DNA from 2 places in the Bradyrhizobium sp. HKCCYLS3013 genome. Region 2 is predicted to be linked to the other one. Evidence: predicted binding sites of a transcription regulator. Region 2 holds the regulator's gene; the other holds the start of a gene.
The links. Region 2 encodes HrcA, which represses chaperone genes, less so after heat shock. Its sites were predicted from a motif close to GTTAGCACTCNCNNNNNGNGAGTGCTAAC; they were not measured.
Positions count from the first base shown of each region.

Region 1 (4,211 bases), on a different contig from region 2:
GATGCACGCCAGCGTTGCTCAACCGCGGTTCCTGGCGTGAACGCGATGTTAAATAGGCTCTGCGTAGAACTGATCCGAACAAGAGGTCAGGGATACTATCATGGCTGTTCGCAAGCGTTTCCGTATCGAAGAAGCAATCGTCGGCCATATGCCGGAGCCCGACTTCGTGGGCGGCGAGATCGGCCCCAACCACAAGGAAATCATGGACGAGCTGCGCGCGATCCGCTCCCAGATGGCCAACGCCATCCGCAGCGGAGGTAGCAACACGGCCAACGCCGCCATCGAAGAATCCGCCGCACGCGAGGTCGCCGAAGCGCGCGCGCTGCTCGAGACGTATCGTGCCCAGATCGAGCAGTGCGAAAAGCTCAAGGTCGAGCTCGACCTGATCCACGACGCGATCAACCGCACCAAGGGCGAGATCGCGACCCTCCATGCCAAGAGCTTCAACGGCGAGGAGATGGCCAAGGTCAACGGCGAGCTCGGCGCGGTCGTCGGCGGCACCGAGCAGGCGACGCAGCAGATCCTCGAAGCCGCGGAGGCGATCGACCAGGCCGCCAGTGCGCTGTCCAAGGTGGACTCGGCCGACCAGCAGAAGATCCTGAGCGAAGAGATCCAGGAGCGCGTGGTGTCGATCTTCGAGGCCTGCAACTTCCAGGACCTGACCGGCCAGCGCATCAACAAGGTCATGACCACCATGAAGTTCATCGAGCACCACATCGTGGTGATGATGGACATCTGGGGCGGCGTCGACGCCATCAAGGCGCATGTGCCGCCGATCGTCGACACCCGCGAGGGCGACGCCAGGCTGCTGAACGGCCCGAAGGCGGCGGGCGAGGTCGGCCACGCCTCGCAGGACGACATCGACGCGATGTTCAACTGAGGTCGGCGGCCAGTCCCAGCGACCGCTTCAGGCCACGTCACCATACAGAACGCCGGCGCAGTCGCCGGCGTTTTTCGTTCGACACTCGACCTTTGCGGGGTGATCGCCCGGATCTCAGGCGCGCGGCCCGCAGCGGACGTAGACCATCGTCTGGTAACGGGTCGCCGCATCCTTGTCGACGAAGCGGGTGATCAGCACACGGCCGTCGAAGGAGACGACCTCGCGGTCCTGCTCGCCGCCGGGCGGTCCGGCCGGGCCGATGTAGTTCTTGCCGCTGGCCGACCCCTTCAGGCGCAGTTCCTGGGGAGTCGCCTGGTCGGCCAGATGCATCACGACACCGCCGGACGTGCCTGCCCCGATGACGTAAGGCTGTTTGCACTGCGCCAGAGCCATCTTCTCGGTGCGCGCGCGGTCATTCGGATTGTTGTAGGCGGCGAGGCCCCATTTGCCCACGAGATCCTCGGGGCGGATCGTCGCCGGAACCTCGGGCTCGACCGGCGCCTCGGTCTGCATGGGGGGCGACGGCGACAGGCTGAAGCCCGTGCACGCTCCCAGAAGCATCGTGAGCGCCGACGCGATCGCGAGATTGGCAACCGGCCGCGCGCACCGTGAACTCGTCATGGCATCCCCTTAGGAACAGAATCGTGGCTGCCCCGTCCGGCAACCAAGCGCAAAACGCTCGTCAGAGCAATGACGTCGGATGACGACGCCGCTCCACTAACATGTCTGGCCCCGGACAACATCCCCCTAACAGCCTCAAGAACGGCTTAACGGCTGGCCGTTGCTTGACAGGAACAGCCGCAAGCCATATTTCCCCGAGCGGTCTTTAGCACTCGGAGGGCGCGATTGCTAAGGCTGCGAGCCAGTTGGCGCCAAGTGGGCGTCAAATGTGGTCGCATTCAGATTTCCTCCGACAGCAACACTTATCCAAGCACCCCAAAAGGGATCCGTCATGGCCAAATCGAAGTTTCGTCCCCTGCACGACCGCGTCGTGGTTAAGCGCATCGACGCCGAAGAGAAGACCAAGGGCGGCATCATCATTCCCGACAGCGCCAAGGAAAAGCCCTCGCAGGGCGAAGTCGTCGCCGTCGGCCCCGGCGGCCGCGACGAGAGCGGCAAGCTGATCCCGATCGACGTCAAGGTCGGCGACCGCGTGCTGTTCGGCAAGTGGTCCGGCACCGAGGTCAAGCTGGACGGCGAGGAGCTCCTGATCATGAAGGAGTCCGACATCATGGGCGTCGTCGCCTGATCCCGACCTGTCGGGGGCGGCGATCAGCCGCCCCGGGCGAAAATGCTCTGCAACCTCGTTCCAGCGACAGACGGGCGATCACGCCCCTCGCCGTCGAGGTCTACTCCAGGAGAATTTTGAAATGGCAGCCAAGGACGTCAAATTCGCCGGCGACGCACGCGACCGCATGCTGCGCGGCGTCGACATTCTCGCCAACGCCGTCAAGGTGACGCTCGGCCCGAAGGGCCGCAATGTCGTCATCGAGAAGAGCTTCGGCGCTCCGCGCATCACCAAGGACGGCGTCACCGTCGCCAAGGAGATCGAGCTGGAGGACAAGTTCGAGAACATGGGCGCGCAGATGCTGCGCGAGGTCGCCTCCAAGACCAACGACACCGCCGGTGACGGCACCACCACCGCGACCGTGCTGGCCCAGGCCATCGTGCGCGAGGGCGCCAAGGCCGTTGCCGCCGGCATGAACCCGATGGACCTCAAGCGCGGCATCGACATCGCGGTGGCCGCCGTGATCAAGGACATCGAGAAGCGCGCCAAGCCGGTCGCTGCGTCCTCCGAGGTCGCCCAGGTCGGCACCATCTCCGCCAATGGCGACGCCGCGATCGGCAAGATGATCGCCCAGGCGATGCAGAAGGTCGGCAACGAGGGCGTCATCACGGTCGAGGAGAACAAGTCGCTCGACACCGAGGTGGACATCGTCGAAGGCATGAAGTTCGACCGCGGCTATCTCTCGCCCTACTTCGTCACCAATGCCGAGAAGATGACCGCCGAGCTCGACGACGTCTACGTGCTGCTGCACGAGAAGAAGCTGTCGGGCCTGCAGGCCATGCTGCCGGTGCTCGAAGCCGTGGTGCAGTCGGGCCGTCCGCTCCTGATCATCGCCGAGGACGTCGAGGGCGAGGCGCTCGCCACCCTGGTCGTCAACCGCCTGCGCGGCGGCCTCAAGGTCGCGGCCGTAAAGGCGCCGGGCTTCGGTGACCGCCGCAAGGCCATGCTCGAGGACATCGCGATCCTGACCGGCGGTCAGCTGATCTCGGAAGATCTCGGCATGAAGCTCGAGAACGTCACGGTGAAGATGCTCGGCCGCGCCAAGAAGGTCGTGATCGACAAGGAGAACACCACGATCGTCAACGGTGCCGGCAAGAAGGCCGATATCGAGGCACGCGTCGGCCAGATCAAGGCGCAGATCGAGGAGACCACCTCGGACTACGACCGTGAGAAGCTGCAGGAGCGTCTCGCCAAGCTCGCGGGCGGCGTCGCGGTGATCCGCGTCGGCGGCGCGACCGAGATCGAGGTCAAGGAGAAGAAGGACCGCGTCGAGGACGCCCTCAACGCGACCCGCGCTGCGGTGCAGGAAGGCATCGTCCCCGGCGGCGGCGTGGCGCTGCTGCGCGCCAAGAAGGCGGTCGGCCGCATCACCAACGCCAACTCGGACGTCCAGGCCGGCATCAACATCGTGCTGAAGGCGCTCGAGGCTCCGATTCGCCAGATCTCCGAGAACGCCGGCGTCGAAGGCTCGATCGTGGTCGGCAAGATCCTGGACGAGAAGTCCGAGACCTTCGGCTTCGACGCGCAGACCGAGGACTATGTCGATATGGTTGCCAAGGGCATCATCGACCCGGCCAAGGTGGTCCGCACCGCGCTGCAGGACGCCTCGTCGGTCGCCGGTCTCCTGGTCACCACCGAGGCCATGGTCGCCGAGCTGCCGAAGGATGCGGCTCCCGCGATGCCGGCCGGCGGCGGCATGGGTGGCATGGGCGGCATGGGCTTCTGAGCCCTGTTTTCGACATCTCACATTCAGGAAGGCCGCCTCCGGGCGGCCTTCTTTTTGGCCGAGTGTCCGCGCCGGGGGTGCAGCGACCGCAAATCGGCGCTACAGCTTAAGGCCGATTCTGCCCCCACAAGGATTTTCAGATGCGCGCGATTTTGCTTGCGCTGGCCGTGATTGTAGCGGCCGCGCCGGAACTCGGTTGGGCCCAGAGCAAGAGCGGGACCAAGGCCCCCGCCAACGAGACGCGGTATTTCACCGCGATCGACGGTCTGATGGACGGCAATGCCGACGTGATCCTGAAGGAGACGCGCCAGGGCAAG
Region 1 is NZ_JBNPTK010000001.1:119,261-123,471, reverse strand. Features, by position in the region: gene ACQR1F_RS00540 (protein phosphatase CheZ) at 101-880, shown strand; gene ACQR1F_RS00535 (hypothetical protein) at 995-1,501, opposite strand; gene groES (co-chaperone GroES) at 1,833-2,129, shown strand; gene groL (chaperonin GroEL) at 2,251-3,894, shown strand; gene ACQR1F_RS00520 (hypothetical protein) at 4,035-4,211, shown strand, end outside.
Region 1: groES (co-chaperone GroES) is a predicted target of HrcA. The motif match lies at 1,706-1,734, and genes of this name have one in related genera.

Region 2 (4,211 bases):
CGTCCGCATCGGGCTCGCGCCGCTGGTCGGGCTCGCCAAGGCCAAGACGTTCTCCGGCTTCGAAACCGAGGACCAGAGCGTGAAGGTGCTGCTGACCGAACTGCCCGCCGCCGCCTATGGCGAGGTGAAGAACGCGTTTACCGCCAATCCCGCCGGGACCGGCAGCGTCAAGCCGGAGAGCATCGAGACCGCCGCCGGCACCGCCTACTATACCGTCGAGAACGGCCGCGATGGCAACACGCCGGTGCGGCGCTACTCGATGATCCTGCCCGGCAACGGCTTCTCCGGCTACGTGGCCGTGCAGATCCCGGAGACCGCGAGCCGGATCTACACCGACGATGCCGTGCGCCAGATGTTCGCCTCCGCCGTCGTCCGCAAGGACGTTCCGGTCGACGAGCAGCTCGCGATGATGCCGTTCAAGGTCACCGACCTCTCCGGGTTCAAGACCATCCGCACGCTCGGGCCGGGCGCCCTGATCCTGGCGGATGGCGAGGAGGACAAGGGCTTCGAGGCCGCGCCCTTCGTGGTGATCGGGCTGGTGGCCGGCGTGGCCCCGGAGGCGGGCGACCGCGCGCGTGTGGCGCAACAGGCGGCCACCACCATTCCGGGCGTCCGCGAAGCGCGCATCACGATGTCCGAGCCGATCCGCATCGACGGCCAGCCGGCCTATGAGACCCGGATCGACGCCACCAGCGGCAAGGACAATACGCCGGTGACGGTGGTGCAGTGGCTGCGCTTCGGCGGGCCGAACACGTTGCGGATCATCGGCAGCGCGCCGCGCGACCAGTGGTCGGCAGCCTTCCCGCGCTTCCGCGCCGTGCGCGACGGCATCCAGCCAAGAGGCTGAGCAGCTCGGCATCCGGACGCCGACTGCTTGCCGCAATACGAGCTGCAAATTCGCTGCGGGAAACAAGAAGCCACGGGCTTGCGGCCCGTGGCTTCTTCTTCGTTCGACAACAGGCCGCAGAACGCGTGCCGGTGCTCGCCGTCAGGCGGCGCTGTTCGACTGATCGTTGCTCGCCGCGGGCGCCGCCTTCGCGCCGCCCTTGGACACGCCGACCAGGGCGGGGCGCAGCACGCGCTCGCCGATCATGTAGCCGGCCTGCACGACCTGCACCACCGTGCCGGACGGCACCGACGGATCCGGGACTTCGTACATCGCCTGCTGGAAGTTGGGGTCGAACTTCTGTCCCGTCGGATCGAACTTCTTGACGCCGTTCTTCTCCAGCGTGTTGAGCAGCGAGCGCTCGGTGAGCTCGACGCCCTCGATCAGCGACTTCAGGCCCGCATCGGCATTGTCGCGCGTCTCGGCCGGCACTGCATCGAGCGCGCGCTGCAGATTGTCGGCGATGTCGAGCACGTCGCGTGCGAAGCCGGTGATGCCGTACATCCGCGCATCGGCGACCTCGCGGGCGGTCCGCTTGCGCAGATTCTCCATCTCCGCCAGCGTGCGCAGCATCTTGTCGCGCGCGTCGGCCGCCTCCTTGGCAAGGGCCTCTGCCGAGCCGGCCTCGGGATCATCGGGCATGATGTAGGGCTTGGAGACGACGGGTTCGCTGGCCTGCGCCGGGTTTTCCGGATCATTCTTATGCAGGTCGGGATCGGTCATGGACAGACTCGCAAGTTCGGCTGACGGGTTTGGGGATATGGGGCGGGATATCGTGCTTTGGGCGTCGAAAATCAAGCGCAGCCTGACCGGCCCGCCGGAGACGCCGTCCGCGGATTAACCATCTCACGCATCAGCCACCCAGCAGCCGGCTGACCAGGCGCGCGGCATAATCGACCGTCGGAATCACCCGGGCATAGTTGAGCCGGGTCGGACCGATGACGCCGAGCACGCCGACGATGCGACCCGTGGCGTCGGAATAGGGCGACACGATCGTCGACGAGCCCGACAGCGAGAACAGCTTGTTCTCCGAGCCGATGAAGATGCGGACACCTTCCGCGCTCTCCGCGCGCCCGAGCAGATCGACGACGCCGCGCTTGGTTTCGAGATCGTCGAACAGCCGCCGGACACGCTCGAGATCTTCGAGCGCATGCAGGTCCTCGAGCAGGTTGGCGTGGCCGCGCACGATGAGCTGCCGCTCGTCGCTGTCGCCGCCGGACCAGCTCGCGACGCCGGCGGCGATCACCTTCTGCGTCAGCTGGTCGAGCTCGGCACGGTCGTGCGCCAGCGCGGTCTCGAGTTCGAGCCGCGCTTCCGCCAGCGTCCGCCCTCTGATCCGGGCGTTGAGGAAATTGGACGCCTCGGTCAATGCCGAGGACGGCACGCCCGGCGGCAGGGTCAGGACCCGGTTCTCGACCTGTCCTTCCTCGCCGACCAGAACGACGAGCGCGCGCTCGGGCTCGAGCCTGACGAACTCGATGTGCTTCAGCCGGGTGTTGGATTTGGCGGTCAGAACCACGGCGGCGGCACGGGTCAGACCCGACAGCCGGGTCAGCGCTTCATCCAGCGCCGCCTCGACCGATTGCGCCCGGCCGACGGCCGCGAGCTGGCTCTGGATCGACTGCCGCTCGGCCTCCGTCATGTCGCCAACCTGCATCAGGGCGTCGACGAAGAAGCGCAGGCCGGCTTCGGTGGGCAGCCGGCCGGCCGAGGTGTGCGGCGCGTAGATCAGGCCGAGCTGCTCGAGATCGGCCATGACGTTGCGTACAGAGGCCGGCGACAGCGGAACCGCGATCAGCCGCGAAATGTTGCGCGAGCCGACCGGCTCGCCGGTCGCCAGATAGCTTTCGACGATCTGCCGGAAGATCTCGCGCGAGCGCTCGTTCAGCTGCGCCAGACCGGCCGGCGGTGTCATCAGGTTGATCGGATCGTGGTGGGCCACCAGATGCACTCCTCCCAGCTGCCTATAATGTGTCCATGCGGCGGCTCGGTGGCAAGCCGGTCATGAGGAGGGGGCTCCGGGAGCGACGGGCCCTTGATAAACCCTTGCCGCTGCCGGTCGCGGCTCCTACAAGGCCGTCAAACACCCTCTTTCGCCTCTTTCACGGAGAGAATCATGCGGCCGAGCCGCCGTGCACCGGATGAACTGCGGGCCGTGAGCCTGGAACGCGGCGTCGTCAAATACGCCGAGGGCTCCTGCCTGGTGAAGTTCGGCGACACCCATGTGCTGGTCACCGCCACGCTCGAGGACCGGCTGCCGCCCTGGCTCAAGGGCCAGGGACGCGGCTGGATCACCGCCGAATACGGCATGCTGCCACGCGCCACGTTGGAGCGAACCCGGCGCGAGGCCTCCGCCGGCAAGCAGACCGGCCGCACGGTCGAGATCCAGCGCCTGATCGGCCGCTCGCTGCGCACCGCGATCGACCTGGAAGCGCTCGGCGAGCGCCAGATCACGGTGGACTGCGACGTGCTGCAGGCCGATGGCGGCACGCGCACGGCGTCGATCACCGGCGCCTGGGTCGCGCTGGCCGACTGCATCAAGTGGATGAAGTCGCGCAACATGATCAAGACCGAGGTGCTGCGCGCCAACGTCGCCGCGATCTCCTGCGGTATCTACAACGGCACGCCGGTGCTCGATCTCGACTACGCTGAGGATTCCGAGGCGGAGACCGATGCCAATTTCGTCATGACCGGCGACGGCCGCATCATCGAGGTGCAGGGCACGGCGGAGAAGACGCCGTTCACCGAGGCCGAGTTCCTGGCGCTGATGGCGCTCGCCCGCAAGGGCGTCGCGCGGCTGGTCGACCTGCAGAAGATGGCGGTCGCGTGAACGGTCCGCACCGCAGGCTCACCGGTCGCATCGTCATCGCGACCCACAATCCCGGCAAGCTTGCCGAGATGCGCGAGCTGCTCGCCCCCCATGGCGTCGAGGCGGTGTCGGCCGGCGATCTCGGCCTGGGCGAGCCGGACGAGACCGGCGAGACCTTCCAGGCCAACGCCCGCATCAAGGCGGTCGCCGCGGCCAAGGCCGCGCAGCTTCCGGCCTTTGCCGACGATTCCGGCATCGTGGTTCACGCCCTCGACGGTGCGCCGGGGATCTATTCGGCGCGCTGGGCCGGACCGGACAAGGATTTCACCGGCGCGATGACGCGGATCGAGCGCCTGCTGCAGGAGCGCGGCGCCGCGGGTGCCGACCAGCGCGGCGCTCATTTCGTTTCGGCGCTGTGCGTGGCATGGCCGGACGGCCATGTCGAGGAGGTCGAGGCGCGGGTCGACGGCACGCTGGTCTGGCCGCCGCGCGGCACGGCCGGCTTCGGCTACGACC
Region 2 is NZ_JBNPTK010000006.1:233,454-237,664, forward strand. Features, by position in the region: gene ACQR1F_RS13845 (hypothetical protein) at 1-847, shown strand, start outside; gene grpE (nucleotide exchange factor GrpE) at 989-1,609, opposite strand; gene hrcA (heat-inducible transcriptional repressor HrcA) at 1,740-2,828, opposite strand; gene rph (ribonuclease PH) at 3,003-3,716, shown strand; gene rdgB (RdgB/HAM1 family non-canonical purine NTP pyrophosphatase) at 3,713-4,211, shown strand, end outside.